DNA from 2 places in the Kluyvera sp. CHPC 1.2972 genome. Region 2 is predicted to be linked to the other one. Evidence: predicted binding sites of a transcription regulator. Region 2 holds the regulator's gene; the other holds the start of a gene.
The links. The regulator LexA, encoded in region 2, represses DNA repair genes until DNA is damaged. The targets are predictions, from matches to a motif close to TNCTGTATGTACATACAGNA.
Positions count from the first base shown of each region.

Region 1: a site for LexA is predicted at 2,514-2,533, ahead of uvrB (excinuclease ABC subunit UvrB). Genes of this name have one in related genera too.

Region 1 is NZ_JAPKIB010000016.1:66,390-82,826, forward strand. Features, by position in the region: gene pmrB (two-component system sensor histidine kinase PmrB) at 1-132, shown strand, start outside; gene uvrB (excinuclease ABC subunit UvrB) at 411-2,435, opposite strand; gene V6944_RS19525 (hypothetical protein) at 2,682-2,819, shown strand; gene bioD (dethiobiotin synthase) at 3,063-3,740, opposite strand; gene bioC (malonyl-ACP O-methyltransferase BioC) at 3,733-4,488, opposite strand; gene bioF (8-amino-7-oxononanoate synthase) at 4,472-5,629, opposite strand; gene bioB (biotin synthase BioB) at 5,626-6,666, opposite strand; gene bioA (adenosylmethionine--8-amino-7-oxononanoate transaminase) at 6,750-8,039, shown strand; gene V6944_RS19555 (kinase inhibitor) at 8,110-8,586, shown strand; gene V6944_RS19560 (PTS mannitol transporter subunit IICBA) at 9,046-11,031, shown strand; gene V6944_RS19565 (mannitol-1-phosphate 5-dehydrogenase) at 11,086-12,240, shown strand; gene V6944_RS19570 (MltR family transcriptional regulator) at 12,407-12,964, shown strand; gene V6944_RS19575 (putative acyl-CoA thioester hydrolase) at 13,172-14,455, shown strand; gene pgl (6-phosphogluconolactonase) at 14,571-15,566, opposite strand; gene V6944_RS19585 (pyridoxal phosphatase) at 15,696-16,437, shown strand, end outside.
Region 2 is NZ_JAPKIB010000014.1:29,697-46,133, forward strand. Features, by position in the region: gene V6944_RS18335 (L-cysteine desulfidase family protein) at 1-585, opposite strand, end outside; gene psiE (phosphate-starvation-inducible protein PsiE) at 967-1,377, shown strand; gene malG (maltose ABC transporter permease MalG) at 1,574-2,464, opposite strand; gene malF (maltose ABC transporter permease MalF) at 2,478-4,022, opposite strand; gene malE (maltose/maltodextrin ABC transporter substrate-binding protein MalE) at 4,086-5,276, opposite strand; gene malK (maltose/maltodextrin ABC transporter ATP-binding protein MalK) at 5,648-6,757, shown strand; gene V6944_RS18365 (maltoporin) at 6,859-8,199, shown strand; gene malM (maltose operon protein MalM) at 8,315-9,259, shown strand; gene ubiC (chorismate lyase) at 9,457-9,954, shown strand; gene ubiA (4-hydroxybenzoate octaprenyltransferase) at 9,969-10,841, shown strand; gene plsB (glycerol-3-phosphate 1-O-acyltransferase PlsB) at 10,984-13,413, opposite strand; gene V6944_RS18390 (diacylglycerol kinase) at 13,542-13,910, shown strand; gene lexA (transcriptional repressor LexA) at 14,010-14,618, shown strand; gene dinF (MATE family efflux transporter DinF) at 14,687-16,006, shown strand; gene V6944_RS18405 (CsbD family protein) at 16,142-16,351, shown strand; gene zur (zinc uptake transcriptional repressor Zur) at 16,407-16,437, opposite strand, start outside.

The DNA.
Region 1 (16,437 bases), on a different contig from region 2:
GGCGGTATTGGTCTGGGGTTGAGTATCGTTACGCGCATCGCCCAGCTGCATGAGGCGGCGTTCTTTTTACAAAACCGCGACACTGCAACCGGGACGCGGGCATGGGTAGAGTTTCAACCGACGAAGCGCTAAGGCGCTTCAGAAGGTGAGCATCCAGTGGCAAACAAAGCCGGCAACGATGGCAACAGAGACGAGCACGGTGAACAGCTGTTGGACGTTCAGATTCGACATAACACTACCCTCAATAATTTTACGGATAGTATCAGTAGATTATATTAAGCGAACCTTAAGGCTGGTTCCCGGCCCGTGATGGCTGCCGCAATTCAGATAAATAGTGCCCGTTGAGCGGTCGTGCGGCCCCGGGGTCGGCGTAAACGCCTCGCCCGGGCTACATCGGATCGACCCGATATTTACGATGTCGCGATAAACAGCTCACGCAGCTGGTGTAAACGGTCGCGAATCTCTGCTGCTTCTTCGAACTCCAGGTTCTGCGCGTGTTTGAGCATCTGCGCTTCCAGCGACGTAATCTGCTGCTGCAGCGCTTTTGGCGTCAGCGCCTGGACATCCGGCTCGACGATGGTGACCGCGGTCTTCGACTTACCGCGACCTTTGGCCCTGGTTTTCGCCAGCCCCTCGCCCATCGCCAGAATATCGACAACGTCTTTCACCAGCCCCTGCGGCACGATGCCGTGCTCTTCGTTATAGCGCTGCTGTTTCTCACGACGGCGCTCGGTTTCGCCAATCGCTTTCGCCATTGACGGGGTAATTTTGTCCCCGTAGAGAATCGCTTTACCGTTGATGTTACGCGCCGCACGACCGATGGTCTGAATCAGCGAGCGTTCGGAACGCAGGAAGCCCTCTTTGTCGGCGTCCAGAATCGCCACCAGCGAGACTTCCGGCATATCGAGGCCCTCACGCAGCAGGTTGATCCCCACCAGCACGTCAAACTCGCCCAGACGCAAGTCGCGGATGATCTCCATACGCTCCACGGTGTCGATATCAGAGTGCAGGTAGCGCACCCGCTCACCGTGCTCTTCCAGATATTCCGTCAGATCTTCCGCCATACGTTTGGTCAGCGTGGTCACCAGCACACGCTCGTTAATCACCGAACGTTTACGAATTTCCGACAGCAGGTCGTCTACCTGCGTGCCAACCGGACGCACTTCAATCAGCGGGTCAAGCAGCCCGGTTGGACGCACCACCTGATCAATCACATCGCCGCCGGATTTTTCCAGCTCATAGTTGCCCGGCGTCGCCGACACGTAGATAGTCTGCGGCGCCAGTGCTTCAAATTCTTCAAACTTCAGCGGACGGTTGTCGAGCGCCGACGGTAGGCGGAAGCCGTACTCCACCAGCGTCTCTTTGCGTGCGCGGTCGCCGCGGTACATGCCGCCAATCTGGGGAATGGTGACGTGGGATTCGTCGATCACCAGCAGGCCGTCCGCCGGCAGGTAGTCAAACAGGGTTGGCGGCGGCTCGCCCGGTCCGCGCCCGGAGAGGAAGCGCGAGTAGTTTTCAATGCCGGAGCAGTAGCCAAGCTCGTTCATCATTTCGAGGTCAAACTGCGTACGCTGGCTCAGGCGCTGCTCTTCCAGCAGTTTGTTATTCGCCAGCAGCACCTTGCGGCGGTCCGCCAGCTCCACTTTGATCTCTTCCATCGCCTGCACAATACGCTCGCGCGGCGTCACGTAGTGCGATTTCGGGTAGATGGTAAAGCGCTGAATGGTCGAATCAACGTGGCCGGTCAGCGGGTCAAACAGCGAAAGGCGTTCCACCTCTTCGTCAAACAGCTCAACGCGCAGCGCCAAATCGTCAGATTCGGCCGGGAAGATGTCGATAACCTCGCCACGCACGCGGAAAGTCGCGCGCTGGAACGCTTGATCGTTGCGGGTGTACTGCAATTCCGCCAGACGGCGCAGAATGGAGCGCTGGTCGATAATCATGCCCACCGTCAGGTGCAGCATCATTTTGAGGTACAGGTCAGGGTCGCCCAGACCGTAGATAGCGGACACCGAGGCCACCACCACCACGTCACGGCGTTCGAGCAGCGCTTTGGTGGCAGACAAACGCATCTGCTCAATGTGTTCGTTCACCGAAGCATCTTTTTCGATGAAGGTATCCGAGCTTGGGACGTACGCTTCCGGCTGGTAGTAGTCGTAGTAGGAGACGAAGTACTCCACCGCGTTTTCCGGGAAGAACGCTTTCATTTCGCCGTACAGCTGGGCGGCCAGCGTTTTGTTCGGCGCCAGCACCATCGTCGGACGCTGAAGGTCAGCAATCACGTTGGCGACGGTAAAGGTTTTCCCCGACCCCGTTACGCCTAACAGCGTCTGGTGCGCCAGGCCGTCTTCCAGCCCCTCTTTCAGGCGTGAAATGGCAGCAGGCTGGTCGCCTGAAGGACTAAACGCAGAATGCAATTTGAAGGGTTTACTCATGGACAACGCTACCTGATGACGAATGGGCCGGGCTGGAGATTAATTCTACTCGCCGCCTGCCGAATTGCCAATAAAAAATACTGGATATAAAAACAGTAATCACTTACTGTATTTCGTGTTCCTGGGGCAACGGCACGCAAGAGCGGCTGAAATTTATCCTCTGACAAGATAAAACACCAGCCTGATAAGGTTATCCCCAAAATTTTTTCTCTTTTAACATTTGTCAATATAGGTCATGAAAGTTTTATGGCAATCCGCAGCACTTTTTATTACGCCATTGCTTTTATTTATCTTATTGAAATTTATAAAAAACATCGAAAAGCCGCGTTTCGCATCAATTCAGGCGCAGGCCGCATGTTCTCTCGTTTACCGCAGGTTTTCTAACTCTAATACACAGGGTTATCCACAGGAATAGTGGATAACTGCCGCTAGCCCCTATCCCCCGGCACCCGGCGATTTGCGCAACGGCGTGTCAACGGGAAAGCAAAAAAATATTTTATCGTCGATTTTGATATTTATCAGCGAAAAGGCACGCCCATTTTGTCCATCAACATGAGCGATTTCCTTACGTTATCTTCGGGTTAGCGCTTACGAATGAAGATGAAAAAGGCGTGCCAGAAAAGCGGCTTACAGGGCGCTCAGGTCAAGGTATTGCCCAAGTGGTTGGGATTCAACGTCATTGCCAAGCCATGGGATCTCTCCAAGCAACGGTGCGGGAAGCATTCGCTGGAGCGTGCTGAGGTATTCTGCGTGGCGACGCCCTGGTGGCGTCACATCGTTGGCAATCCAGCCCGCCAGTCGTAGCCCTGCCTGCTGTACTGCCTGCGCGGTCAGCACCGCGTGGTTGATGCAACCAAGCTTCACGCCCACCACCAGGATGACCGGCAGCTGTTCTGCCTTCACCCAATCCGCCAGCGTCAGCGTTGGCGAGAGCGGCGTAAACCAGCCACCGGCCCCTTCCACCAGCACCCAGTCGGCTTCGGCCTCCAGCGCGCGCAGCCCAGCGGAAAGCACGCTGGCCTCGATAGGCCGCTGCTCGTCGGCGCTGACGATATGCGGAGAGGTCGGCTCGGCAAAAGTATACGGGTTCACTTGCTCATAGCGTAACGGCAGCACGCTGTTGCGTTGCAGCGCCAGTGCGTCGCTGTTGCGCAAACCGTCGGCGGTCATTTCACTGCCGGAAGCAACCGGCTTATACCCCGCGGTACGCCGCCCAAGTGAACCTGCCGCCTGGAGCAGCGCGGTGCTGGCGACGGTTTTTCCGACTTCGGTGTCAGTACCGGTTACATAAAAGCGTTCAGTCACGCGAGATCACTCCTGTAAAAAGATGGTAGGTCAGCGGGAATCCTCCCGCCTGAGATGGCCACGCCAGCTGAAGCTGCTGAAGCCTGCTGCGGGTCAGCGGCTGCTGGCTGCGTCCCTCGTGGAGATGCGTCGCGCCAATACCCTTCAGCGAACGCATGGCGCTCAGCGCATCGGGAAAGGCCAGCGTGATAGAGGTGGCAACGCTGCGGCAGTGGTAGCCAACTAGTGCCTCCTGCAGCGCCGTCTCGGGAAGAAAACGGTTGGCGTGTGGACGCTGGTCAACGGCACGCCAGGCCTGATTCAGCTCTGGCAGTGAGCCTGCCGTCAACGTGGTAAAGGCCAGCGTGCCGCCGGGGCTAAGCTGGCGATATAGCCCCTCCAGCGCCACGTGGAGATCGCTGCACCACTGAATAGCCAGATTGCTCCACACCAGATCAAAACCACCGGCAGGTAGCGGAATAGCTTCGATATCGGCCTGGAGATAGCGGTCTGCCGCCTGCTGACGCTGCGCCTGCTCAAGCATTTCCGCTGAGAGATCCAGCGCCGTCACATGGCAGCCTTTGTCGCGCCAGTAGCGACTGTAGCTACCCGGCCCACAGCCCGCGTCCAGCACGCGGTCAAACGCCCGCGACGGCAGCTGGGACAGCAGCTGCTGTGCGCTCAGACGCTGTAACTCGTCGTGCTGATGGTAGTGCGCCGCCGCACGGCCAAACGCCGCCGCCACCGCCTGTTTATTGACGGTCGCCATGCAACACCTCCAGCAGTCTGTCGATATCCTGCGCTTCATGCGCCGCGGTCAGCGTTAAGCGCAAGCGTGCCGTCCCTGCGGGTACCGTCGGCGGGCGAATCGCCGTCACCCAACAGCCCTGCTCCCGCAGTTGATCGGCCAGGTTGAGGGTGTGCTGGTTATCGCCGACGACAAGCGGCTGAATCGCACTTTGTGAGTCGGTTAAGGTATAAGCCAACCCCTGTGCGCCGTGACGGAACGCGGCAACGTGCTGCGCCAGCTTTTCACGTCGCTGCTGGCCGTCATCGCTCTGAATCACGGCCAGCGCCGCCTGTAGCGCAACCGCCTGGGCGGGCGGCATGGCGGTGCTGTAAATCAGATGGCGGGCGAACTGCACAAAGTAATCCGCCACGTCATGGCTGCACAGCACCGCGGCACCGCTCAGGCCAAACGCTTTGCCAAAGGTCACCACCAGCAGCTCAGGATGAACGCCCTGCTGCTGACAACTCCCCCGTCCGTTTGTGCCGTTGATGCCAATACCGTGCGCATCATCGACCATCAACCAGGCGTTAGCGTTGCGCACAGCCGCAGCGATATCCGCCAGCGGCGCGCCGTCGCCATCCATGCTGAACACCCCTTCAGTGACGGCCAACTGTTGACCGTCGATGGGGGCCGCCAGCAGCCTGGAGAGATGCTGGCTGTCATTATGCTGAAAGCGGCGCAGCTGCGCCGGGCTTAGCGTGGCGGCTTCAAGCAACGACGCGTGGCTGAGACGATCGGCCACGATCCGGTCTTCACGCCCGGCAAGTGCGGCGATCGTCGCCTGATTGGCAGCAAAACCGGAGATAAACAGCAGCGCGCGGTCATAGCCCAACCAGTCGGCCAGTTGCTCTTCAAGGCGTCGATGGGCCTGGTGGTAGCCGGTCACATGCCCGGACCCACCGCTGCCCACGCCATACTGCTCTGCCCCCTGCTGCCAGGCGTGGATCACCTGCGGATGCTGGCTGAGGCCAAGATAGTCATTGCTGGAAAAGTTGCAGTAACGACGTTCACCGCGCACCAGCCAGCGACCTGCACCTTGTTCCAAAGGCTGGCGTGAACGAAAGGCCTGGGCCTCCCGACGTTCGCTTAATGCCTGTTCAATGCGCTGCTGCCAGCTCATATCGCCGCCGCGTTGTAATAATCCTCGGTGTCCGGCGTCATCAGTACCTGCTCCAGACGCTGCTGCTGTTCGTTATCACCCGCCGTCACCGTGGTCTGCTGCGGGTTAAGACCCAGTTTACGGAACAACTGCAGGTCTTTATCCTCTTCCGGGTTCGGCGTCGTCAGCAGTTTGCAGCCGTAGAAAATGGAGTTCGCGCCCGCCATAAAGCACATCGCCTGGGTCTGCTCGTTCATCTGCTCACGGCCTGCGGAGAGACGAACGTGGGAGGTTGGCATCATGATGCGCGCCACGGCAATAGTGCGAATAAAATCAAAGGCATCGACATCGTCGTTATCCGCCAGCGGCGTGCCCTTCACCTTCACCAGCATGTTAATCGGCACGCTCTCCGGCGGCGTTGGCAGGTTGGCTAGCTGCAGCAACAGCCCGGCGCGGTCGGTGACGGTTTCACCGAGGCCTACAATGCCGCCGGAGCAGACTTTAATCCCGGCGTCGCGCACTTTATCCAGCGTGTCCAGGCGCTCCTGGTAGCTGCGGGTGGTGATGATATTGCCGTAGAATTCCGGCGAGGTATCGAGGTTGTGGTTGTAGTAATCCAGCCCCGCCGTCGCCAGACGACTGGCCTGGCTATCGGACAGCGTGCCCAGCGTCATACAGGCTTCCAGCCCCATCTCTTTCACGCCCTGAACCATCTGCTCCAGGTACGGCATATCGCGATCGTTCGGGTTTTTCCACGCCGCGCCCATGCAGAAACGGGTCGAGCCCGCTAGCTTGGCTTTGCGCGCCGAGTCCAGCACCTGCTCGACTTCCATCAGGCGTTCGGTTTCCAGCCCGGTTTTGTAGCGGGAGCTCTGCGGGCAGTATTTGCAGTCTTCCGGGCACGCGCCGGTTTTGATCGACAGCAGCGTGCTCACCTGCACCTGCCGAGGGTCGAAGTGCTGGCGGTGAACCTGTTGAGCTTCAAACAGTAAATCGAGCAGCGGTTTATCGAAAAGAGCGGTGACCTGCGACATTGTCCAGCGTAAAGGGTTAGCCATTGGCTTCTCCGGGGTTTTGTTAATTTTCGGTTCGGTTTATACTCGTAAACCTAAAACTTTTCAAAATGGTTTACAAGTCGATTATGACAACGGACGATCTTGCCTTCGATAGCCGCCATATCTGGCATCCCTATACCTCAATGACTCAACCGCTGCCGGTCTACCCGGTGGTTTCCGCCGAGGGCTGCGAGCTACACCTCGCCAGCGACGAGCATCTGGTGGACGGCATGTCCTCATGGTGGGCCGCCATTCACGGCTACAACCACCCGCGTCTGAACGCGGCGATGAAGACGCAGATCGACCAGATGTCGCACGTGATGTTTGGCGGGATCACCCACCCTTCCGCCGTGGCGTTGTGCCGTAAACTGGTGGCGATGACCCCGGAGCCGCTGGAGTGCGTGTTCCTGGCCGATTCGGGTTCGGTGGCGGTGGAAGTGGCGATGAAAATGGCGTTGCAGTACTGGCAGGCCAAAGGCGAGTCGCGTCAGCGTTTCCTGACCTTCCGCAACGGCTATCACGGCGATACCTTTGGCGCAATGTCGGTGTGCGACCCGGATAACTCGATGCACAGCCTGTGGAAGGGCTACCTGCCGGAGAACCTCTTCGCGCCCGCGCCGCATAGCCGCTTTGACGGGGAGTTTGACGAGTATGATATGGTGGCCTTTGCCCGCCTGATGGCCGCGCATCGTCACGAAATTGCTGCCGTTATTCTTGAGCCTGTCGTTCAGGGTGCGGGCGGCATGCGGATGTATCATCCGGAGTGGCTCAAACGAATTCGTAAGATGTGCGATCGCGAAGGGATCCTGCTGATTGCCGATGAAATTGCCACCGGCTTTGGCCGTACCGGCAAGCTCTTTGCCTGCGATCATGCGGGCATCAGCGCCGATATTCTGTGTCTCGGAAAAGCACTAACCGGCGGCACCATGACCCTCTCCGCTGCTATCACCACCCGTGAGGTTGCCGAGACCATCAGCAACGGTGAAGCGGGCTGCTTTATGCACGGCCCCACTTTTATGGGCAACCCGCTGGCCTGCGCTGTCGCCACTGAAAGCCTGGCGCTGCTGGAGAGCGGCGAGTGGCAAACGCAAGTGGCGGCGATTGAACGTCAGCTCAAGCGCGAACTCGCTCCGGCCGCCGACGCACCGCTGGTCGCCGATGTCCGCGTGCTGGGGGCCATTGGCGTCGTCGAGACGCGCTATCCGGTGAACCCGGCGTTGCTCCAGCGCTTCTTCGTCGAACAAGGGGTGTGGATCCGTCCGTTTGGCCGCCTGATTTATCTGATGCCACCGTACCCGATTACGCCGCAGCAGTTGACACGTCTGACGCGGGCGGTGTGTCTGGCGGTCGAGCAGGAAACATTTTTTATCCAATAAGCTGCGGTAATCTCCCCACGTTACCGCTACACTCCTTTGTTAATCAGTTGATTAACAAAGGAGGCAGTTGATGAAATTAGTCAGTCACGACCTGCGTGACGGTGAAAAGCTCCCTCATCGCCAGGTGTTCAACGGCATGGGCTACGATGGCGAAAACCTATCTCCCCATCTGGCCTGGGATGACGTTCCTGCGGGCACCAAAAGCTTTGTCGTAACCTGCTACGATCCGGATGCGCCAACCGGCTCCGGTTGGTGGCACTGGATCGTTGCCAATATTCCAGCCGATACCCGCGAACTGCCAACCGGTGCAGGTTCAGGCCTGGTCGGGTTACCGGCAGGCGCCCTGCAAACCCGTACTGACTTTGGTAAAGCGGGCTACGGCGGCGCGGCACCGCCGAAAGGCGAAACCCACCGTTATATCTTCACCGTCCATGCGATGGACGTTGAAAGCATTGAGGTTGATGAAGGCGCCAGCGGCGCGATGGTCGGCTTCAACGTGCACTTCCATAGCCTCGGCAGCGCATCCATCACCGCCCTGTTCAGCTAATCGCAGCCTAATCTGTTCACGCCCTGCCGGGGAAACCTCGCAGGGCTTTTTTATGGCTGACACGAAGCGCTGTAATTTTCTAACGTAAACGCCAGTGCATGACAGGAAAGCGCAGTAGTGTGAGGGGAATGTAAATTTATCTTGTGAATTTGATCACAATTTAAAAACAAACACGCCAATACAAAAGGTGATTTAAATCACAAAAAACAGGACAGGAAAGGACGTATTTTCGCTTTGTAGCCGACTTACAGCCATTTTATGTGACAGCGATCACCAAAAGTGACCTATTGATGGGGTGATGAGAGTGATCAAGATCACAAACACCCCTCGGGGTACGCGAGACGAAAACGCCGTGATAGAGTCGATTTTGCATACTGAACGACTGGATGGTTTTTGGCGAAACCATCACAACTATGACGACGCGCAGCATCTAAGACGCGCACCACGAGGGGTGTTTTTATGTTATCACCAGATATCAAGGTCAAGGTACAGAATTTTGGCCGCTTCCTCAGCAATATGGTGATGCCCAATATTGGCGCATTCATTGCCTGGGGTTTGATTACTGCACTGTTTATTCCCACCGGATGGCTCCCTAACGAGACGTTAGCCAAACTGGTCGGCCCGATGATCACCTATCTGCTGCCGCTGTTAATCGGTTATACCGGCGGCCGTCTTATCGGCGGCGAGCGCGGCGGCGTGGTCGGTGCCATCACTACCATGGGCGTTATCGTTGGCGCTGATATGCCAATGTTTATGGGCGCAATGATTGCTGGTCCACTGGGCGGCTGGGCGATTAAACGCTTCGACCGCTGGGTTGACGGCAAAATCAAAAGCGGCTTTGAGATGCTGGTGAACAACTTCTCAGCCGGTATCATCGGCATGCTGTTGGCTATGCTCGCCTTCCTGGCGATTGGCCCGATGGTTGAGCTGCTCTCTAAAGCGCTGGCGACCGGTGTTAACGTCATGGTGCAGAACAACCTGCTGCCGCTGACCTCTATCTTTGTTGAACCGGCAAAAATTCTGTTCCTCAACAATGCGATTAACCACGGTATCTTCTCACCGCTGGGCATTCAGCAGGCCACCGAAACCGGTAAATCTATCTTCTTCCTGATTGAAGCGAACCCAGGCCCAGGCCTCGGCGTGCTGCTGGCGTACATGTTCTTTGGTAAAGGCAGCGCCAAGCAGTCCGCGGGCGGTGCGGCGATTATTCACTTCTTCGGTGGCATCCACGAAATCTACTTCCCGTACGTGCTGATGAACCCGCGCCTGCTGCTGGCGGTGATTCTGGGCGGCATGACCGGCGTCTTTACCCTGACCCTGTTCAACGCCGGCCTGGTTTCCCCGGCCTCTCCTGGCTCTATCTTTGCCGTACTGCTGATGACACCGAAGGCCTCTATTATTGGCGTGGTGCTGTCGATTCTGGCCTCAACGCTGGTCTCTTTCCTGACCGCCTCCATGTTGCTGAAACGCGTTCGCGTTGGCGATGAAGAGAGCAACGGCCTGGCGGAAGCCACCCGTCGCATGCAGAGCCTGAAGCAGCAGTCAAAATCCGGCGAGAAATCCTCCGGCGAACTGCCACAGCCAGCAATGCGCAGCGAAACGCTCGACCTGTCTAAAGATCTGCACCACGTACGTAAAATCATCGTGGCGTGCGATGCGGGTATGGGCTCCAGCGCATTGGGCGCAGGCGTACTGCGCAAGAAGGTGAAGGATGCGGGCCTGACCCACATTTCGGTGAGCAACTGCGCGATTAACAGCCTGCCTGACGACGTTGACCTGGTGATTACCCATCAGGACTTAACCGAACGCGCCATGCGCTTTGCGCCACAGGCGATGCACATGTCGCTCTCCAACTTCCTCGACAGCGGCCTGTATACCGACCTGACCACCCGCCTGCTGGCAGCCAAACTGCCTGCCGCCGCGAACGACAGCCGTCTCATCAACCAGACGATTATCGCGGCGAACGATGACGCTTTCGACGGCACCGAGCGCGATGAGAATCTGTTTAAGCTCAGCGCGGACAACATTTTCCTCAACCTGACCGCTGAAAATAAGGCTCAAGCTATTCGCTTTGCCGGTGAGATGCTGGTCTCCGGTGGCTACGTTGAACCGGACTATGTTGATGCCATGCTGGCGCGTGAAGCGCTGACCACCACTTACCTGGGAGAATCCATTGCGGTGCCGCACGGTACCGTAGAAGCCAAAGACCGCGTGCTGCGCACCGGGATTGTCATTTGCCAGTACCCGCAAGGCGTTCGATTCGGCGATGAGCCGGACGATATCGCCCGCCTGGTTATCGGCATTGCAGCCCGCAACAACGAGCACGTTCAGGTTATCGCCCGCTTAGCGAACGCCCTGGATGATAAAGACGTGATTGAGCGTCTGACGCAGACCAGCAGCGTGCAGGAAATTCTACAAATCCTGTCCGGCGAACAAGCAGCATAAGGCTTCAGGGGCGAAACGCCCCTGACATGGAAAGTTTTTCTCGAGGTCAGATTTATGAAAGCGATTCATTTTGGTGCAGGGAATATTGGTCGGGGATTTATCGGCAAACTGCTGGCCGATGCCCAGGCGGAGTTAACCTTTGCCGACGTTAACCAGCCACTGGTCGATCAGTTGGCGCACCAGCAGCACTATCAGGTCAACGTGGTGGGAGAAAATGCCCGCATCGAGCAGGTTAACCGCGTCAGCGCTATCCACAGCAACAGCCCGGATGCCATCCAGCAGATTGCTGAAGCCGACATTATCACCACCGCCGTGGGCCCACAGGTATTGAGCAAAATCGCCAGTACGCTGGCGCAGGGACTGATTGCCCGTCATGACAACGGTAATCATCAACCGATGAATATCATCGCCTGCGAGAATATGGTGCGCGGCACCAGCCAGCTCAAACAGCACGTGCTGCAGGCGATGCCAGCCGAGCTGCACGGCTGGGTGGAAGAGCATATTGGTTTCGTCGATTCCGCGGTAGACCGTATCGTACCGCCGGGCTCAGCGGCGAACGACGATCCGCTGGATGTAACCGTGGAAACTTTTAGCGAGTGGATTGTCGACAGCACGCAGTTCAAAGGCGCACTGCCGGAAATCGCCGGTATGGAGTCCACCAGCAATCTGATGGCCTATATCGAGCGTAAGCTGTTTACCCTCAATACCGGTCATGCAATTACCGCTTATCTTGGTCAACTGGCCGGGCATAAAACGATTCGCGATGCCATTCTGGACCCGGCCATTCGCGATGTGGTGAAAGGCGCGATGGTGGAGAGCGGCAACGTGCTGATCAAACGCTACGGCTTTAACCCTGAGCAGCATGCGGCCTATATCGAGAAGATCCTGACCCGCTTTGAGAACCCGTACCTGCACGATGACGTGGAGCGCGTGGGGCGTCAGCCGCTGCGCAAGCTCAGCGACGGCGACCGTCTGATCAAGCCATTGCGCGGCACGCTGGAGTACGGTTTGCCTCATAGCAACCTGGTGATGGGCATTGCGGCAGCGTTAAGCTATCGCAGCGGCGATGACCCGCAGGCGCAAGAAATGGCGAGCCTGCTGCGCGATAATGGCGTCACCCACACCGTCACCCAGGTCTGCGGTCTGCAGGACCAGCCAACGCTTGTCGCCCAGATAGCGAATGTGTATAACGCCATGCAACGGAAATAATGTTGTTGCCCATAGGGTTGGAGCTGCTGTTCCGGCAGCAGCTCCAGAATAAGAAGGTAAGATGAAACAAAATCGACTGCGTTTGACGACGCAACCAGAGATACAAGGACATCATCCGAAGGAGCCGACGCCGCTAAAGCCGCGCCCTTCGGTCAATGAAACCACCATGATGGCGACAATGGACGAATCTGACCTTTATAAAAACCAGGCCGCGGAGAACCGCGTGCTGGAAAAGCTCAACGCGCGCCAGACGCTCAGCGGTTTTATTCAGACCGCCGTCTTGCTGCTGGCTGAAGCGGTCGATCAGCTGATTCTTCAGGCCTTTCGTAAAGACGATTATGCCGTTAAGTACGCCGTCGAACCGCTGCTCGAAGGGAGCGGCCCGCTGGCCAACCTGTCGGTGAGACTCAAGCTCATTTACGCGCTCGGCGTCATCAGCCGCGATGAGTATGAAGACGTTGAGCTGCTGGTCGCGCTGAACAACGAACTGGAGCAGGAGAAGACCGTTTACAGCTTTACCGATGATGAAATCCTCGGCCCGATTAGCATGCTGCATAGCATGACGGCGCTGCCGCCGCACCCGACGCTGCATATGCCGGAGGACGTGGTGGATGATGCACTGAGAGCTATGCAAGAGCAACGCTATCAGCAAATGGTGCGTTCGGCGCTGGTATTGAGCATCACCGATTTAATTACTCGTCTGGCCCACAAAAAAGCGTTCTAGCAGGACGATGGGGTTTCCATTGTCTTGACGAACGCCCCTGACAAATGGCGGCCACCTCCGCCAGAGACCTCCCCTTTCCTTCCGTCACGGTAAGTCGGCAAAAAAACAGGCGATTTTTTTGCCAGCACATCTTCCCGTTTCGCTCAACTTAGTATAAAAAGGCTGCTTTTACGGGATTCACATTCACTTAAATTAGCCTGGAGCAACATGAACACTTTATCGGTTTCTCGTCTGGCGCTGGCATTGGCTTTTGGCGTGACACTGACGGCTTGCAGCTCAACCCCAGCGGATCAACGACCTTCTGACCAGGCAGCCCCTGGTACGGCTTCTCGTCCGGTGCTGTCAGCTGATGAAGCGCAGAACTTTGTCGCCGCACGTTATTTCTCATCGCTCGATCCTAACGCTGCTGCCTGGTCTCCGTCTTCCATCGCCGTTCCAGCCAAAGCAGACTTCGTGGTAGGGCCAGCGGGTACGCAGGGCGTTACCCACACCAGCATTCAGGCTGCGGTTGACGCCGCCATTGCTCGCCACAGCAGCTCACGTCTGTATATCGCCGTTCTGCCGGGCGAATACGATGGCACCGTCTATATTCCAGCCGCACCAGGCAGCGTGACCATTTACGGTACCGGCGAAAAAGCCACCGACGTGAAAATTGGTCTGGCTATCGACTCCGAGATGGACCCAACCACCTGGCGTCGTCAGGTCAACCCAGGCGGTAAATATATGCCTGGCAAACCGGCGTGGTACATGTTTGACAGCTGCCAGAGCAAACGCACCGCTACCGTCGGCGTGATGTGCTCAGCGGTTGTCTGGTCACAGAACAACGGCCTGCAGTTGCAGAATCTGACTATCGCCAACAACCTGGGCGACAGCGTTGATGCTGGCACTCACCAGGCGGTCGCTCTGCGCACCGACGGTGACAAAACGCAGATCAACAACGTCAATATTCTGGGGCGTCAGAACACCTTCTTCGTGACCAACAGCGGCGTTGATAACCGTCTGCAGAACAACCGTCAGACCCGCACGCTGGTCAGCAACAGCTACCTGGAAGGCGATGTAGATATCGTTTCCGGCCGTGGCGCCGTGGTGTTTGATAACACCGACTTCCGCGTGGTGAACTCACGCACCCAGCAGGAAGGCTACGTGTTCGCCCCAGCGACACTGTCCAACGTCTATTTCGGCTTCCTCGCCACCAACAGCCGCTTTACCGCAGCCGGTGACGGCGTGGCGCAGCTCGGCCGCTCTCTGGACGTTGATAGCAACACCAACGGTCAGGTGGTTATTCGCGATAGCGTAATTAACGAAGGCTTTAACGCGGCGAAACCGTGGGCTGATGCTGCCGTATCTAAACGTCCATTCAGCGGCAATACCGGCACGCAGGACGAGAAAGGTCAGATGAAGCGCGATCTGAATGACCGTAACTTCAACCGCATGTGGGAGTACAACAACCGCGGCGTGGGAAGTCACGTAGTAACAGAACCGAAGAAGTAATTTGTGATGATGTGAAAAAGGCCCATGATTTCATGGGCCTTTTTTTATCACGTAGGCCTGATAAGCGTAGCGCCATCAGGCATCATGCCGCACATGGCCGAATGGCGACGTACGATCAATGTGCGTTAACCACCACCCACATCGGGCCCTGACCTACCGCGTAACGCCCTTTCTCCTGCAGCAGCCCCTGCTCACCGGCAATCTCATACACCGCAACGTGGTGTGATTTCTGCCCGGCAGCAATCAGGTATTTCCCGCTATGATCGACGTTAAAGCCGCGCGGCTGCGTTTCGGTTGGCTGGAAGCCTTCCAGTGACAGCACGCTGCCGTCTTCTGACACGCTGAAGATGGTAATCAGGCTAGAGGTACGGTCGCAGGTGTACAGGTGACGACCGTCTGGGGTGATATGAATATCTGCCGCCCAGCGAGTATCGGTGAAATCAGCAGGCATCATGTCCAGCGTCTGCACGCACTCAATTTTGCCGTACGGATCTTTCAGTTCCCACACATCGACAGAACCGTTCAGTTCGTTGACGCAGTAGCCGTACTGTTCGTTCGGATGGAACACCATATGGCGCGGGCCAGCGCCTTCTACGGTAGTCACTTCCGCCGGGGTCTGCGCGGACAGGAAGCCGTCATCGCTCAGCGTGAACAGGCAGATGCGATCCTGCTTCAGTGCCGGTACCCACAGGGTGCGGTTGTCCGGGGAGATGTTCGCTGAGTGGCAGCCGTCCAGCCCTTCCACAACCGTCACGGTGTCGCGCGGCAGGCCATCTTCCAGACGAATCACGCTGACGTTGGCCTGGTTGTAGGAGGCGCTAAAGACGAAGTTGCCTTTACGATCGGTGGAGATATGGGTTGGGCTACCCGGCAGCGGCGCTTCGGCTTCAAAGGTCAGTGCACCGTCGTCTGGGGCAATGCGGTAAGCCAGCACGCGGAATTCAGGGCGTACGCCGACGTACAGAAAGCGTTTATCAGGGCTGACAACCATTGGCTGTACCTGACCCGGGACATCCACCACCTGAACCAGCGTCAGGCTGCCGTCATGGTTCAGCGTCCAGACGTGGATCTGCTGGCTCTCCGGGCTGGCGGTATAAACGGTCTGTTTCATGACTACTCCTTTCTGAAAACATTGAATTGGCGGCGACGAGTCGCGGCCTGGTCCACACAATTTTGCCGTACAGGTATCTCGGTGTACCATCCTGCACAGCGAATTTTCTCTTTAACTCGAGACAACACTATGACTGCACGTGTGATTGCCCTGGATCTGGACGGAACGCTCCTGACGCCAAAGAAAACTCTGCTTCCCTCTTCACTGGAAGCGCTGAATCGTGCCAGAGCGGCTGGCTATCAATTAATGATTGTCACCGGCCGACATCACGTTGCCATTCATCCTTTTTATCAGGCACTGGCGTTAGATACACCTGCAATTTGTTGTAATGGTACTTATCTTTATGATTATCAAAATAAAAAAGTACTGACCGCCGACCCAATGCCGGTCGAAAAAGCCCAGCAACTGATTACCCTGCTGGATGAACATCAGGTGCACGGCCTGATGTACGTCGACGATACCATGATGTATCAGTACCCCACCGGCCACGTGGTACGCACCAGCAACTGGGCACTGAGCCTACCGGAAGCCCAGCGCCCGTCGTTCACCCAGGTTGATTCACTGGCGCAGGCCGCTCATGAAGTCGAGAACGTCTGGAAGTTCGCGCTGACCGACGAAAATGGGCAGAAGCTGCGTGAATTCGCCGAGCACGTCGAAAAAACGCTGCAGCTGGAGTGCGAATGGTCGTGGCACGATCAGGTCGATATCGCCCGCCAGGGGAACAGCAAAGGCAAACGCCTGACGCAGTTTATCACCGACCAGGGCTGGTCGATGCAGGATGTGGTGGCATTTGGTGATAACTTTAATGACATCAGCATGCTGGAAGCTGCCGGAACCGGCGTGGCGATGGGCAATGCCGATGACGCGGTAA
Region 2 (16,437 bases):
AATAAAGGCAATCTCTTGTGCTGGCGCGTGGGTAATAAAGTCGAAGGCTTCCTGCAGGCTAAAGGTTGGCAGTTCGTTGTTTTTTGCTGCGGCATTTTGCGCCTGCACCAGCGTTTGTGGTTCGCCGTTGAGATAAAGCTCAACTACATTGGTGTGGGTGCCTTTTACCACCACGCGGCAGGTCTGTTGTGCCGCGCTAAGCGTCAGGTCGAGGTGGATAAAGTCAGGCGTATCCTTAACGTCAATATTGACACCATTCGTGCGAATTAATGCCTGAGCTAATTCCACGTGCTGCTCGCTAATACCTTCCAGCGTTTGCAGACCTTTATCTGAATTGCCGCCGAATGCGCCAATGGCGGCTGCCAGATTCACGCCGGAAACGGTGGTCCCCGGAATCGTCACGCCCATTGCATTTTTATATAAATTGGCGGAAATAAAGCCGGTGATACGTTCGCAAGGGGCATTCAGATATTTCGCGGCATAAGCGGCAGTAAAGGCAATGGCGACCGGTTCAGTACAACCTAATGCCGGGGCGACTTCTTTTTTCAGCCACTGAATAAAAACGGAGGGATTTACATTGCTCATAATAAGCGCTTCCAGATTAAGTGATGCTCGAATGGCGCTAATGTAATTTTTTTTCTGAGGAAAAACTTACTCTAATTCCCTGCTATTTTTCAGGTTATAGGGAATTTCATTCTCTTTTTAATAAAATGTATCCGCAAAAGGGATTTAAAGTTAACTTATTGATTTGTTGTGTTTTTAATGGCGGTTTCTTGAACATTAAATGGGATTTAGTTAACTGGATCACGCTATTTTAAGAGTGTGAATTTTCTCTTTTTTCGCCATTTTGTGAAATGGGTTAATAAATAGACAGGTTCTGGTGATTCAGAACGGGTAAAAAAAGTAGATCTGGATCACACTTCTGCGTTATACAAAGAGCTCGGCCCAGAGAAAGAGGTGCTAGCCATGACGTCGCTATCTCGTCCACGCGTTGAGTTTATCTCCACCATTCTGCAGACCGTACTGAACCTGGGTCTGCTCAGTCTTGGCCTGATCCTGGTCGTTTTCCTCGGTAAAGAGACGCTACATCTGGCGGATGTCCTGTTCGCTCCTGAGAGCACCAGCAAGTACGAGCTGGTGGAAGGGCTGGTGGTCTACTTCCTCTACTTTGAATTTATCGCCCTGATTGTGAAGTACTTCCAGTCGGGCTTTCACTTCCCGCTGCGCTACTTTGTCTATATCGGCATCACGGCGATTGTGCGGCTGATTATCGTTGACCATAAATCACCGCTGGACGTGCTGATTTACTCTGCCGCCATTCTGCTGCTGGTGATTACGCTGTGGCTGTGTAACTCGAAGCGGTTGAAGCGGGAGTAAGTTGCCCGATGGCGCTGCGCTTATCGGGCCTACAAACATCACTTCCCTGTAGCTCGGCCAAGCGAAGCGCCGCCGGGAACGGCTCGGAGCCTACCGATACCTGCGACAAAAAAAGGCGCTCCATAGGAGCGCCAAACAGTCACAAGTTAGGGTTCGTTCAAGTTGAGGATAATAGCAGTGGCATTGCTGATGAAAATTAGCCCTTCACGCCCCCGGCCGTCAGGCCATTGACCAGCCAACGCTGCGCCAGCAGGAAGACCACGGTAATCGGGATAGCGGAAAGTACGGCCGCCGCGGCAAAGTCACCCCACAGGTAGTTTTGCGGGTTGAGGTATTGCTGCATACCAACGGCCAGGGTGTAGCTGTTCACATCACGCAGCAGCAGTGATGCAACCGGAACTTCGGTGATCGCGGCGATAAACGACAGGATGAACACCACCGCCAGAATCGGTACCGACAGCGGCAGCAGAACCAGACGGAATGCTTGCCACGGGGTAGCGCCATCCAGCGCTGCCGCTTCTTCCAGAGAACCATCAATCGTTTCGAAGTAGCCTTTAATTGTCCAGACGTGCAGCGCGATACCGCCGAGGTAGGCGAAGATCACGCCGCCGTGGGTGTTCAGGCCGATAAACGGAATGTACTGGCCCAGACGATCAAACAACGCGTACAGAGCAACCAGCGACAGTACCGCTGGGAACATCTGGAAAATCAGCATCCCTTTCAGCAGCGTGGCTTTGCCCGGGAAGCGCATGCGGGCAAACGCATAGGCACAGGTGGTGGAGAGCGTCACGATGCCAATCGCAGTGATACCGGCGATTTTTACCGAGTTCCATAGCCACAACAGGACCGGGAACGGCGGCGGTGTTACGCGCCCATCGGCGTGCTCAACGCTGAAGCCCAGCGCCAGCTTCCAGTGCTCCCAGGAGATGTTCTCCGGGATCAGGCTGCCGGTGGCGAAGTTACCTTCGCGCAGTGAAATGGCGATAACCATCAGCAGCGGGAACATAATCGCCGCAATGAAAATCAGCAGCAGAAGGTGCGTGGTAAAGAGACGCAGTTTCTGAGATTTGGGTTGTACCATAGCCATGTTCGAGTCTCCCTTAATCAAACTTCATGCGCGTGGCTTTCAGGTTCACTATCGCAAGCGCACCGACCAGCAGGAAGATAAGCGTCGCAATCGCTGCCGCCAGACCGAAGTCCTGGCCGCCGCCGCCTTCAAAGGCGATACGGTAGGTATAGCTCACCAGCAGGTCGGTATAGCCGGCTGGTGTGGTGGTGCCGAGACGGTCCGGGCCGCCGTTGGTTAACAGCTGAATCAGCACGAAGTTGTTAAAGTTAAAGGCGAAGCTGGCGATCATCAGCGGCGTCAGCGGCTTAATCAGCAGCGGTAACGTAATCTTGAAGAAGTTCTGGAACGGGCCAGCGCCATCCATTGCCGACGCTTCATACAGGTCGTCCGGGATTGCCTTCAACAGGCCCATGCACAGGATCATCATGTACGGGTAGCCGAGCCAGGTGTTGACGATCACAATCATCGAACGCGCGGTGGTCGGGTCACTGAACCAGGCCGGTTTGATACCGAACAGCGCGCTCAGCATCATGTTGATTTCACCAAAGCTCTGGTTGAACAGCCCTTTGAAAATCAGAATCGAGATAAACGACGGTACGGCGTACGGCAGAATCAACAGCACGCGGTAGATGGCTTTGCCCTTCAGTGATTCCCACTGTACGAGGCAGGCCAGCACCATACCGACGGCGACGGTCAGAATGACGGTCAGTACCGAGAAGACCACCGTCCAGACGAAGATAGCGAAGAACGGCTTCTGGATGCCTTCGTCGGTGAAGACGCGGGTGAAGTTGTCCCAGCCGATGCCGACGGTGTAGCCAGGGCTCAGCTTCTCATCGCCCCAGGAACCATCGGCGTTCACCGTCTGGTAGAAGCCCACGTCGTTGTTAGGACGGTATTTTACGCCGCTCTGGTTGTTGGTCAGTAGGCCATCGTCGGCCAGGGTGTAGAGCGGCTGGGTGCCGGAGAACTGGCGCAGCGAGCTCATGGTGACTTTGCTTTCATCCGGCAGCACGGCGGTCAGTTGGTTCAGCGCCTGGCGGTTTTGGGTGATCACGCGAAGTTGCGCGCGCTCGCCGGTCGGCAGTGCTTCCGTCTCTTTCAGCTGCAGCTTCTGCTCACCGCCAATCTTAAAGTTGTCGGAGAGGTAATTTTTGCCGCTCTCGCCGTCGGTGAGGGCCAGCTGCCACTCATCACCCGCCGGGAACAGGCTGAAGTTGTAGGTTTTGCCCGCCTGATAAGAACGGTCCATCAGCACCTGCTGGGCGCGTTCAAAGGTGAGCTGGTTGGTGCTGCTGTAGTTGGTAAAGGCGATGGCGATGGTGCAAATCAGGGGGAACAGGACGAACAGCCCCATCCCGGCCATGCCAGGGTAAACGTAGCGCCAGGCGTAGGTTTTACGGTTGGCGAAAATATACAGGCCCGCTGAGCTTAAGATCAGCGTCATGATGGCGAACAGGTACTCCCCTTGTGCGTACATTAAAACTACAAGGTAACCCACCAGCAAGCCCAGCAGACCAATCACTGACCATTTCAGCGTGTCGCTTTGCCACCAATGTTTCTTTTTAATGACATCCATGGGGATCTTCCTCTACAGCGTTTGAGCTTTTCCCCTCCCCCTGAGGGAGAGGGGATAAAAACATTACTTGGTGATACGACCCTGCGCGTCCTTCAGCGCTGCATCGACGGTCTGACGACCGCTTGCGGCGTTGATGACAGCGGTACGAACGGCATACCAGAATGCAGACATCTGTGGGATGTTCGGCATGATTTCGCCTTTCTGGGCGTTATCCATGGTGGCCGCGATACGCGGATCTTTCGCTAAGGTATCCTGGAAAGATTTCAGCGCAACGGCGCCCAGCGGTTTGTCCTTGTTCACTTCTTCCAGACCCTGGTCGGTCAGCAGGTAGTTTTCGAGGAACTCTTTCGCCAGCTCTTTGTTCGGGCTTGCCGCGTTGATACCGGCGCTCAGCACGCCAACGAACGGTTTAGACGGCTTGCCTTTGAAGGTTGGCAGCAGCGTAACGCCGTAGTTGACTTTGCTCTTGTCGATATTCGACCACGCCCACGGACCGTTGATGGTCATCGCCGTTTCGCCCTTGTTGAAGGCTGCTTCCGCGATGGAGTAATCGGTATCCGCGTTCATGTGCTTGTTCTTGATAAGATCAACCAGGAAGGTCAGGCCCGCTTTCGCGCCAGCGTTGTCCACGCCCACGTCTTTCACGTCATACTTGCCGTTTTCAAACTTGAACGCGTAACCACCGTCGGCAGCAATCAGCGGCCAGGTGAAGTACGGTTCTTGCAGGTTGAACATCAGCGCAGATTTGCCTTTCGCCTTCAGCGTCTTATCCAGCGCAGGGATCTCTTCCCAGGTTTTCGGTGGGTTTGGCACGAGGTCTTTGTTGTAAATCAGCGACAGCGCTTCAACCGCGATTGGGTAAGCGATCAGCTTGCCGTTGTAGCGAACGGCATCCCAGGTGAATGGATAGAGCTTGTCCTGGAACGCTTTGTCCGGGGTGACTTCTGCCAGCAGGCCAGACTGCGCGTAGCCGCCAAAGCGGTCATGTGCCCAGAAGATGATATCCGGGCCGTCGCCGGTCGCGGCAACTTGCGGGAATTTTTCTTCCAGTTTATCCGGGTGTTCTACGGTGACTTTAATCCCCGTGTCTTTCTCAAATTTCTTACCTACCTCGGCCAGGCCGTTATAGCCTTTGTCGCCGTTGATCCAGATAACCAGCTTTCCCTCTTCAATTTTTGCCAGGGCAGAGGCGGAAAACATCATCGTGGTTAATGCGGACAGCGCGAGGATGCGAGCGCCAGTTTTAATTTTCATATATCCCGTCCTTTCTAGGTGATGTACTCGTGGATACACAGAGGTGGTTTAACGTCGATGAGTTTCCTTTTTTAGCAACCCCTTTCCATCCTCCTGGGGTCTACGCCCTAGGGGTCTGTAGTGTGATCTCCGTAACATAAATCCCCGTTATGCGTCTTGGCGCACAAAAAAAAGCGCCGTTTTTTGCAAGCCCCATCACGATTTTCGTTTTGATGAGATGTCATCGGGGGCAGAGCGTCCCTTCTCATCCTCCCGTCTCCTCCCCCATAAAAAACCGGGGGGGTGGAGGATTCACCAAATGGATGTGTACGGCATAGTCAGCCCATCTTGAGTGTTTCTGTTGGTGACAAGTTGTAACGAGGGAGAAGGGCATGGCGAACGTACAGCTACGCAATGTAACGAAAGCCTGGGGCGACGTGGTGGTATCAAAAGATATCAACCTCGACATCCAGGAAGGGGAGTTCGTGGTGTTTGTCGGGCCATCCGGCTGCGGTAAATCGACGTTGCTGCGTATGATCGCGGGCCTCGAAACCATCACCAGCGGTGATTTGTTCATCGGTGAAACCCGCATGAACGATATCCCGCCTGCCGAACGCGGGGTGGGCATGGTGTTCCAGTCCTACGCGCTGTATCCCCATCTGTCCGTCGCCGAAAACATGTCCTTTGGCCTGAAGCTGGCTGGTGCCAAAAAAGAGATTATCAACCAGCGCGTGACCCAGGTCGCCGAAGTTCTGCAGTTAGCCCATCTTCTGGAACGTAAACCGAAAGCCCTGTCCGGCGGTCAGCGCCAGCGCGTGGCGATTGGTCGTACGCTGGTGGCCGAGCCGCGCGTCTTCCTGCTGGATGAACCTCTGTCTAACCTGGACGCCGCGCTGCGCGTTCAGATGCGTATTGAAATCTCCCGTCTGCACAAACGGTTAGGCCGCACGATGATTTACGTCACCCACGATCAGGTCGAAGCGATGACGCTGGCCGACAAAATCGTGGTGCTGGACGCCGGTCGCGTCGCGCAGGTCGGGAAACCGCTGGAACTGTATCACTACCCGGCAGACCGCTTCGTTGCGGGCTTTATTGGCTCACCGAAGATGAACTTCCTGCCGGTCAAAGTCACCGCCACCGCCATCGAGCAGGTACAGGTCGAGCTGCCGAACCGTCAGCAGATCTGGTTGCCGGTGGAGAGTAACAACGTTCAGGTTGGCGCCAACATGTCGCTGGGCATTCGCCCGGAACACCTGCTGCCGAGCCACATCGCCGATGTGACGCTGGAGGGGGTGGTCAACGTTGTCGAGCAGCTTGGTCACGAAACGCAAATTCATATCCAGATCCCTGCCATCCGTCAAAACCTGGTCTACCGCCAGAACGACGTGGTGTTGGTTGAAGAGGGAGCCACATTCGCTATCGGCTTGCCGCCAGAGCGCTGCCATTTGTTCCGTGAGGATGGCACCGCATGTCGTCGGCTGCACAAAGAGCCAGGCGTTTAAAGAAGTCCCATAAAACAAAACAAACATGAAGCTCTTACGTCGCCAGCGATAAGGCGAGAAGGGTGGAATGTTCAAGAAAAGCAATGATCTCAGGAGATAGAATGATGATTACTCTGCGCAAACTCCCCGTGGCGGTTGCCGTCGCAGCAGGCATTATGTCTGCTCAGGCAATGGCTGTAGATTTCCATGGTTACGCGCGTTCCGGCATTGGCTGGACGGGCAGCGGCGGTGAACAACAGTGCTTCCAGGCAACCGGTGCACAAAGTAAATACCGTCTCGGTAACGAATGTGAAACCTACGCCGAATTAAAACTGGGTCAGGAAGTGTGGAAAGAGGGCGATAAGAGCTTCTACTTCGACACCAACGTGGCCTACTCCGTAGCACAGCAGAACGACTGGGAAGGTACCGACCCTGCATTCCGTGAAGCGAACGTCCAGGGTAAAAACCTGATTGACTGGCTGCCAGGTTCCACCATCTGGGCCGGTAAGCGCTTCTACCAGCGTCATGACGTTCACATGATCGACTTCTACTACTGGGATATTTCTGGTCCTGGTGCCGGTATCGAAAACGTTGACCTGGGCTTCGGTAAACTGTCTCTGGCAGCGACCCGTTCTCAGGAAGCGGGCGGTTCTTACATCTTCAGCAGCAACAACACCTATAGCGCATCTAAAGACACCGCGAACGACGTCTTCGACGTTCGTTTAGCTGGTCTGCAAACTAACCCGGACGGCGTGCTGGAACTGGGTGCTGACTACGGTCGTGCTAACCACACCGATGGTTATAGCTTTGCTGATGATGCTTCTAAAGATGGCTGGATGTTCACCGCTGAACATACCCAGAGCATGCTGAAAGGCTACAACAAGTTTGTACTGCAGTACGCAACTGACGCAATGACCACCCAAGGTAAAGGTATTCCTCAGGGCACTAACAGCGCTCCTTCCTTCACCGTTGGCGGCATTACCTATCCGAACGTTGTTAACAACAACGGCAGCCTGTGGCGCGTATTGGACCACGGTGCAATCTCTCTGGGTGATAAATGGGACCTGATGTACGTCGGTATGTACCAGAACATCGATCTGGATAACAACCTGGGTACTGAATGGTACACCGTTGGTGTGCGTCCTATGTACAAATGGACACCAATCATGAGCACCCTGCTGGAAGTTGGCTATGACAACGTGAAATCTCAGCAGACTGGCGATCGCAACAACCAGTACAAAATCACCCTGGCGCAACAGTGGCAGGCGGGCGACAGCATCTGGTCTCGTCCAGCAATTCGCGTGTTCGCAACTTACGCGAAGTGGGATGAAAACTGGGGCTATGTGAAGAATGGCGACAGCGTGTCCCGTTACGCGGTGTCTAGCAACTCCAACCTTTCTAACACCAGCCGTGGCGACAGCGATGAGTGGTCCTTCGGTGCTCAGATGGAAATCTGGTGGTAATTCAGCACTAACCTGAAGCAATAAACTGACGAGGGGCGAAAGCCCCTCTGTTCCGTAAGGTTTAGCGCGCTATTGCCTGGCTACCGCTAGACCGACGATTTCTGAGGTCATCATAATGAAAATGAAAAAAAGTCTCGTTGCTCTGTGCTTATCCGCTGGATTGCTGGCGAGCGTTCCGGGTATCAGCCTTGCGGACGTCAACTATGTGCCGCAAAACACCAGCGCCGCACCCACTATCCCCACCTCGGCTCTCCAGCAACTGACCTGGACGCCGGTCGACCAATCGAAAGTGCAGTCCACCCAAATCTCTACCGGTGGTCAGAGCCTGAATGTACCGGGGATCACCGGTAACGTCGTGGCCTACAGCGTGCCGGCCAATATTGGTGAAATCACGCTGACGCTGACCAGCGAAGTGAACAAACAAACTAACGTCTTTGCGCCGAACGTGCTGATTCTCGATCAGAACATGACGCCTTCTGCCTACTTCCCAAGCAGCTACTTTACCTATCAGGCTCCGGGCGTGATGAGCGCCGACCGTCTGGAAGGCGTCATGCGCCTGACCCCAGCCTTAGGCCAGCAGAAGCTGTACGTCCTGGTCTTTACCACTGAAAAAGATCTCCAGCAGACCACGACGTTGCTGGATCCGGCTAAAGCCTATGCCAAAGGCACCGGCAATGCGGTACCGGATATTCCAGACCCGGTGGCGAAACATACCACTGACGGCCTCGTGAAGCTGAAAGTCAAAACCAACAGTAGCTCCAGCGTGCTGGTCGGCCCACTGTTTGGCTCCTCCGGTCCGGCACCGGTCACCGTGGGTAACACCGCCGCACCGGCCTATAGTGCGCCTGCTGCCGCCCCGGTGGTTGCGCCAGTTGCCGCTCCAGCGGCGAAAGCAGAGCCAATGCTGGATGACACGGAAACCTACTTCAACAACGGTATTAAGCAGGCGGTAGCGAAAGGGGATATCGACAAAGCCCTGAAGCTGATGAATGAAGCCGAACGCCTGGGCTCGAAATCTGCTCGTTCCACCTTTATCGGCGCTGTAAAAGGCAAGGGGTAAGTTCTCCCCACAGCGCTGATGTTTAGGCGAAGCCTTTTGGTGTGCCCATCCGGGCACGCCATTTTTCTACCCTCCATAGCGTGACACAAAACTGTTGCACTGCTGTTGCGCTAATGATCGTATTTGACCATTCCTGCACCCCCTCCCGCTGTGTTCTGCGATACAATAGCCAGAAGTTATGTATTGGAGAGACAGGCATGTCGCACCCCGCACTGACGCAACTCCGCGCGCTGCGCTATTTTGACGTCATTCCCCCGCTTGAATCGGCACAGCGTGACTGGCTGATGCTGGAAGATTCCATGACCAAACGGTTTGAGCAGTTCGGGAAACCCGTTAGCGTCACGCTGCTGAATGAAGCCTTCGTGGGCCCGGACGCGCTGGACGGTGAGCAGCACTTGCTGCCGGATGAACCTCGCTATTGGCTGCGAGAAATATTATTGTGCGTGGGCGACGAACCCTGGCTTGCCGGGCGCACCGTGGTACCGGAGTCGACGCTGTGCGGCCCGGAACTGGCGCTACAGAGGCTTGGGCAAACGCCGCTCGGGCGCTATCTGTTTACGTCATCGACGTTGACCCGGGATTTTATCGAAATAGGGTGTCATGATGCGCTGTGGGGGCGACGTTCCCGCCTGCGTCTGAGCGGCAAACCGCTGCTACTGACGGAGCTTTTTTTGCCCGCATCGCCGCTGTACTAAGAGGAAGAAGAAAAATGGAGTGGAGTCTTAGGTCGAATAAGCTGCTCGCTTACCATCGACTCATGCGTACGGACAAACCGATTGGCGCGCTATTGCTGCTGTGGCCGACGCTGTGGGCGCTGTGGGTGGCTTCCCCAGGCGTGCCGCCGCTGTGGATCCTGGCAGTGTTTGTCGCTGGCGTCTGGCTGATGCGCGCCGCGGGCTGTGTGGTCAATGATTATGCGGATCGTAAATTTGACGGCCACGTAAAACGCACCGCTAATCGACCGCTGCCGAGCGGGGCGGTGTCGGAGAAAGAGGCTCGCACGCTGTTTATCGTGCTGGTGCTGCTCTCCTTCATACTGGTGTTGACCCTCAACACCATGACTATTCTGCTGTCGATTGCCGCGCTGGCATTGGCGTGGGTTTACCCGTTTATGAAGCGCTATACCCATCTGCCGCAGGTGGTGCTTGGCGCGGCGTTCGGCTGGTCTATCCCTATGGCCTTTGCCGCCGTGAGCGAAACGCTGCCGCTGAGCTGCTGGCTGATGCTGCTGGCTAACATTCTGTGGGCGGTCGCCTACGACACGCAGTATGCGATGGTTGACCGTGACGACGATGTGAAAATCGGCATTAAATCGACGGCGATTCTATTCGGCGATAACGACCGTCTGATTATCGGCATTCTGCAGGCCGGTGTGCTGGGCCTGATGACGCTTATCGGCTGGCTGAACGGCCTGCACTGGGAATTTTACTGGTCAATCCTGATTGCTGGCGCGCTGTTCGTTTACCAGCAGAAGCTGATTCGCCACCGCGAACGCGGGCCTTGCTTCCAGGCGTTTCTGAACAATAACTATGTGGGGCTGGTGCTGTTTATTGGCCTGGCGATGAGTTACTGGCAGATCTGATACAGCCATTGAAACCGTAGCCCGGCCAAGCGAAGTGCCGCCGGGATTGGCTCTGAGCCTTCCCGGAGTCGGCGTGTCGCCTCGTCCGGGCTACGATATCAAACATAAAAAAATCCCCGGTCTCAGCCGGGGATTTTTGTTTTTACTGCGCCGCCTCTTCCTGCGTCACGCTCTCAATCGTCAAGCGCACGTCTGAGGTAATCAGGCTTGCCATCATCTGGTACACCTTCATCGTCTCTTCCGGTTCGGCATCGCCGCTGTCGCTGATATAGCCTTCATCGCGCAGGGTTAACACCAGTGAAGAGAACACCGCTTTATCGAAGAACTCCGGCGAGTTGATACCGTGCAGCACGGAGAGACGCTGAGCCAGCGTCCGGCTCTCTTTCTCCAGTGTACTACGGTTCATCGACGGATTGCCGCTCAGCAGCCAGAAGGTGATCGCATAACGCTGCAATGTCTCGCGTGCACCGGCAGCCAGCAGCTGCAGAGTGCGGGAGTGGGAAGCGTTGATACGCAGCTCGCCGTTGTGTTCGGTAAGCATCTCCTGACGAACCATCTCCGCAATCAGCGTATCGATAACCGCTGGCAGTTCCGCGCGATCCCAGCGCAGGAACAGCTCGGCTTTCAGCATCGGATACAGCGTATCGATAATGCTCAGCACCTGTTCACGCGAAATCTGGCGATGCTGGGTCATAATCGACGCCAGCAGTGACGGCATGATCAGCATATGCGCGATGTTATTGCGGTAGTAAGTCATCAGCACCGCCTGCTCGCGCGGCAGAATGATGATGTCACCGATGGTGTCCTTCTCAACTTCGAACTTATTCATCTGCAGCGCATGATCGATAAGCTCGCTGGCAGAGGAGGTCGGTGCCGTCGCATCAGGCGCATACGGTGCGTTACGCAGCAGCGCCAGATAGCAATCCAGTTGCTGAGTTAGCTGCTCGCGGGTCAGCGAACGCTGACGCGAAGCCAGCAGCGCGGTACAGCACAGGTTCATGGCGTTCGCCGCGCCTGCGTTGTTGATACGCACCATCAGCTCGGCCGCCATCTTGTTGACGGTCGGCGTCAGCCAGGCAGGACGCACGGCTTCGATCGGGTCGATAGACTCACGCCACTCCGGCACATGGTGGTTCAGGTAGGTCATCAGCGGCATCGGTTCGCCGAAGTTGACGTAGCCCTGGCCCAGATTACGCAGTTTGCTCAAGCCGCGCAGCATCTGCGGCAGGCTCTCTTTCTCTTTGGTCGCGCCGCGCAGCTCTTTCGCGTAGGTACCCACTTCCATCACGTGTTCGTAGCCGATGTAAATCGGCACCAAAGTGATAGGACGGGAACCGCCGCGCAGCATCGCCTGAATGGTCATCGACAGGGTGCCGGTTTTCGGATCCAGCAGACGACCGGTACGGGAACGCCCGCCTTCCACAAAGTACTCCACGGAATAACCGCGGCTGAACAGCTCGCCGAGGTATTCGCGGAAAACGGTGGAATAGAGCTTGTTACCCTTAAAGGTACGGCGAATAAAGAAAGCGCCCAGGCGGCGGAAAATCGGACCTGCTGGCCAGAAGTTCAGGTTGATACCGGCAGCAATGTGCGGCGGCACCAGCCCCTGGTGATAGAGCACGTAAGAGAGCAGCAGGTAGTCCATGTGGCTACGGTGGCACGGCACATAGACAATTTCATGCCCGTCGTGCGCCAGCTGGCGTACGCGCTCGGCGTTGTGAACGTTAATGCCCTGGTACAAACGGTTCCAGGTGAAGCTGAGGATACGGTCGGTCAGACGAATCATCTCGTAGGAGAAGTTCGCCGCGATCTCTTCCATCAGCGCAATGGCGTTCTGCTGCGCTTTCTCGTGGGAAATTTTCTTGCTGCGCGCTTCGTCTTCTACTGCTTTGGCGATAGCTTTTGACGCCAGCAGCTTCTTGAACAGGTCATGACGAGCAGGAAGACGCGGGCCGACCGCCGCCAGACGCTGGCGGGCAAAGTGCATACGCGCGACGCGAGCCAGTTTCTGAGCGATAGTTTTATCGGTACCGTGTTCGTCCGCCATGCGGCGCAGAGAGACGGAAGGCGAGAAGCGGACAAAGCTGTCGCGACCAAGCCAGGATACGGCAAAGAACTTCTGGAAGCCGTTTAGCATGCGCAGCGGTGGGTTAACCTCACCTTTCTCGCGACCAGGAGAACGACCAAACATCACCGACACCGGCACCATTTGCACATCCAGCTCAGGATTGCTGCGGTGCAAATCGAGGTAGTCGTGGAACAGTTTGATCGACTCTTCTTTCGGCGTGTAGTAGGTGAACACGCGCGGTCCGCCGTGGATAAAGACGTAGCGCGGCAGCAGCGTACCGTCGATCTCAAGCGGTTCAAGCGGGTCGGGTAAATCGTGCGCCAGGCACTGAGCGCGCAGCGTCAGCAAGTCAGCCTTAGAGTTATAAGGCAGGACGTACATAATCGGGCGCGACGTATCAAGCCCCAATTCCTGGGCAGGTTGTGCCGGAATAGACTTGCTTTTTACCAGAACACTTAATGGTAAATTCAGTAATTTGTAGTAAATTCGTGGCCAGCCGGACATAAACGATGTAAAGCCTCTGGTTAATCATGCAAATGCGCGGCAAGAATATCAGAAAGTCGGTGAAATTTCTGTTCTACCGCCTCATAACACGCATTGTCATTGACGTAAAAACAAAAAAGGTTCTTGAGATGGCCAATAATACCACTGGGATTACCCGAATTATCAAAGCTGCGGGCTATTCCTGGAAAGGATTCCGCGCGGCGTGGATCAATGAAGCGGCGTTCCGCCAGGAAGGCGTTGCCTCTGTTATCGCGATTATTATCGCCTGCTGGCTGGATGTTGATGCCATCACCCGTGTCCTGCTCATCGGATCCGTCCTTTTGGTGATGATAGTGGAAATTCTCAATAGTGCACTGGAAGCGGTCGTTGACCGTATCGGTTCTGACTATCACGAGCTCTCCGGTCGGGCGAAAGACATGGGTTCAGCGGCGGTGCTGTTGTCCATTTTTGTGGCGGTGTTCACCTGGGCGACCCTGCTGTGGTCACATTTTCACTAAAGCGGTGAAAACTGCCTGATTTCGTGAGTTTTATGGTTCCAAAATAGCCAGTAGCTGTATATACTCACAGCATAACTGTATATACACCCAGGGGGCGGAATGAAAGCGTTAACGACCAGGCAGCAAGAGGTGTTTGATCTCATCCGGGATCACATCAGCCAGACGGGCATGCCGCCAACGCGTGCGGAAATTGCTCAGCGTTTGGGGTTCCGTTCCCCGAATGCGGCTGAAGAGCACCTGAAAGCGCTGGCGCGTAAAGGCGTCCTTGAGATTGTCTCAGGCGCTTCTCGTGGTATCCGCCTGCTGGTAGAAGAAGAAGAGGGGCTGCCGTTGGTAGGCCGCGTCGCGGCGGGTGAACCGTTGCTGGCGCAGCAGCACATCGAAGGTCACTACCAGGTTGACCCGTCCTTGTTTAAGCCAAGCGCCGACTTCCTGCTGCGCGTGAGCGGTATGTCGATGAAAGACATCGGTATTATGGATGGCGACTTGCTGGCCGTGCATAAAACTCAGGACGTACGTAACGGTCAGGTTGTGGTCGCACGTATCGATGAAGAAGTGACGGTAAAACGCCTGAAAAAACAGGGTAACGTCGTCGAACTGCTGCCGGAAAACAGCGAATTTAAACCTATCGTGGTCGATCTGCGTCAGCAGAATTTCTCCATCGAAGGACTGGCCGTTGGCGTTATCCGCAACGGCGAGTGGCTGTAACTCTCTCCCCATACTAATGGCTGTGATACTTCCGCTATCGCAGCCTTTTTTCGTTCTGGTCAAAACTCATGCCGCTACTTACTCACGCCGATAAGGCGCTGTGGCGCCTTGCGCTGCCGATGATCTTCTCCAACATTACCGTTCCGCTGCTGGGGCTGGTGGATACCGCCGTTATTGGCCATCTCGATAGTCCCGTCTATCTGGGAGGCGTCGCGATAGGCGCCACGGCAACCAGCTTCCTGTTTATGCTGCTGCTGTTTTTGCGCATGAGCACTACCGGGCTCACGGCGCAGGCGTTTGGCGCAAAAAATCCGCAGGCGCTGGCTCGCGCGCTGGTACAGCCGCTGATGTTAGCGCTGGGGGCAGGATTGCTGATCATTCTTTTCAAAACGCCGCTGATAAACCTGGCGCTCTCCATCGTTGGCGGCAGCGGAGAAGTGCTGGAGCAGGCGCGGCGTTTCCTCGATATCCGCTGGCTCAGTGCCCCCGCATCACTGGCGAACCTGGTGCTGCTCGGCTGGCTGCTGGGCGTGCAGTACGCCCGCGCACCGGTCGTGCTATTGGTGGTGGGTAACGTGCTGAATATCGTGCTCGACCTGTGGCTGGTGATGGGACTGCACATGAACGTGCAGGGCGCGGCGCTGGCAACGGCGATCGCCGAATATGCCACACTGCTGGTGGGTCTGGGGATGGCGCGTAAGGTGCTGGTGATGCGCGGGATCTCGTGGGCGATGCTGAAAACGGCCTGGCAGGGCGATTTTCGCCGCCTGCTGGCGCTCAACCGCGACATCATGCTGCGCTCGCTGCTGCTCCAGCTCTGCTTCGGTGCGGTAACCGTCTTCGGCGCGCGGCTGGGCAGCGAAGTGGTGGCGGTGAACGCCGTGCTGATGACCATGCTGACCTTCACCGCCTACGCGCTGGATGGCTTTGCCTATGCGGTGGAAGCCCATTCCGGGCAGGCCTATGGTGCGCGCGACGGCAGTAAGCTGCTGGAAGTCTGGCGCGCGGCATGCCGCCAGGCGGGCGTCGTGGCGCTGGCGTTTGCGCTGATTTACGCCCTTCTGGGTGAGCATATTGTGGCGCTGCTAACCTCGCTGCCTGAACTGCAGCAGTTGGCCGATCGTTACGTGCTCTGGCAAGCGGTGCTGCCGGTGATCGGCGTGTGGTGCTATCTGCTGGACGGCATGTTTATCGGTGCCACTCGCGGCGCGGAGATGCGTAACAGCATGGCGGTGGCCGCCGCCGGGTTTGCGCTTACCATGCTTGCGCTGCCGCTGCTTGGCAACCACGGGTTGTGGCTGGCGCTCGCCGTATTTCTTGCGCTGCGCGGTCTGGCGCTGGCCTTTATCTGGCGTCGTCACTGGAAAAACAACAGCTGGTTTGCCTGACAGTATGGTTAAAGATTCCGAATAATGAAACGGCACCAGAATGACTGACTACAATTAGTCTCACGCTTAGCGAAAAAGATGTCTTCCTGAAACATCGCTTTTGCTATTCACTCACTGACGATCGAGGATTCGATGATGAATAAAGACGAAGTCGGCGGTAACTGGAAACAGGTTAAAGGTAAAGTGAAAGAGCAATGGGGCAAACTGACCGATGATGATATGACGGTGATCGAAGGCAAACGCGATCAGCTGGTCGGTAAAATTCAGGAACGCTACGGCTACGCGAAAGATCAGGCCGAAAAAGAGGTGGATAGCTGGGATAAACGCCACAACCACCGCTGGTAATAACGTCCTCCTGCCCGTGCGTACAAGGAAGTACGCTCCCCCTGCTTAACGCCCGTTAGCGGGATTTCTTTTTAATCTGAATGGTA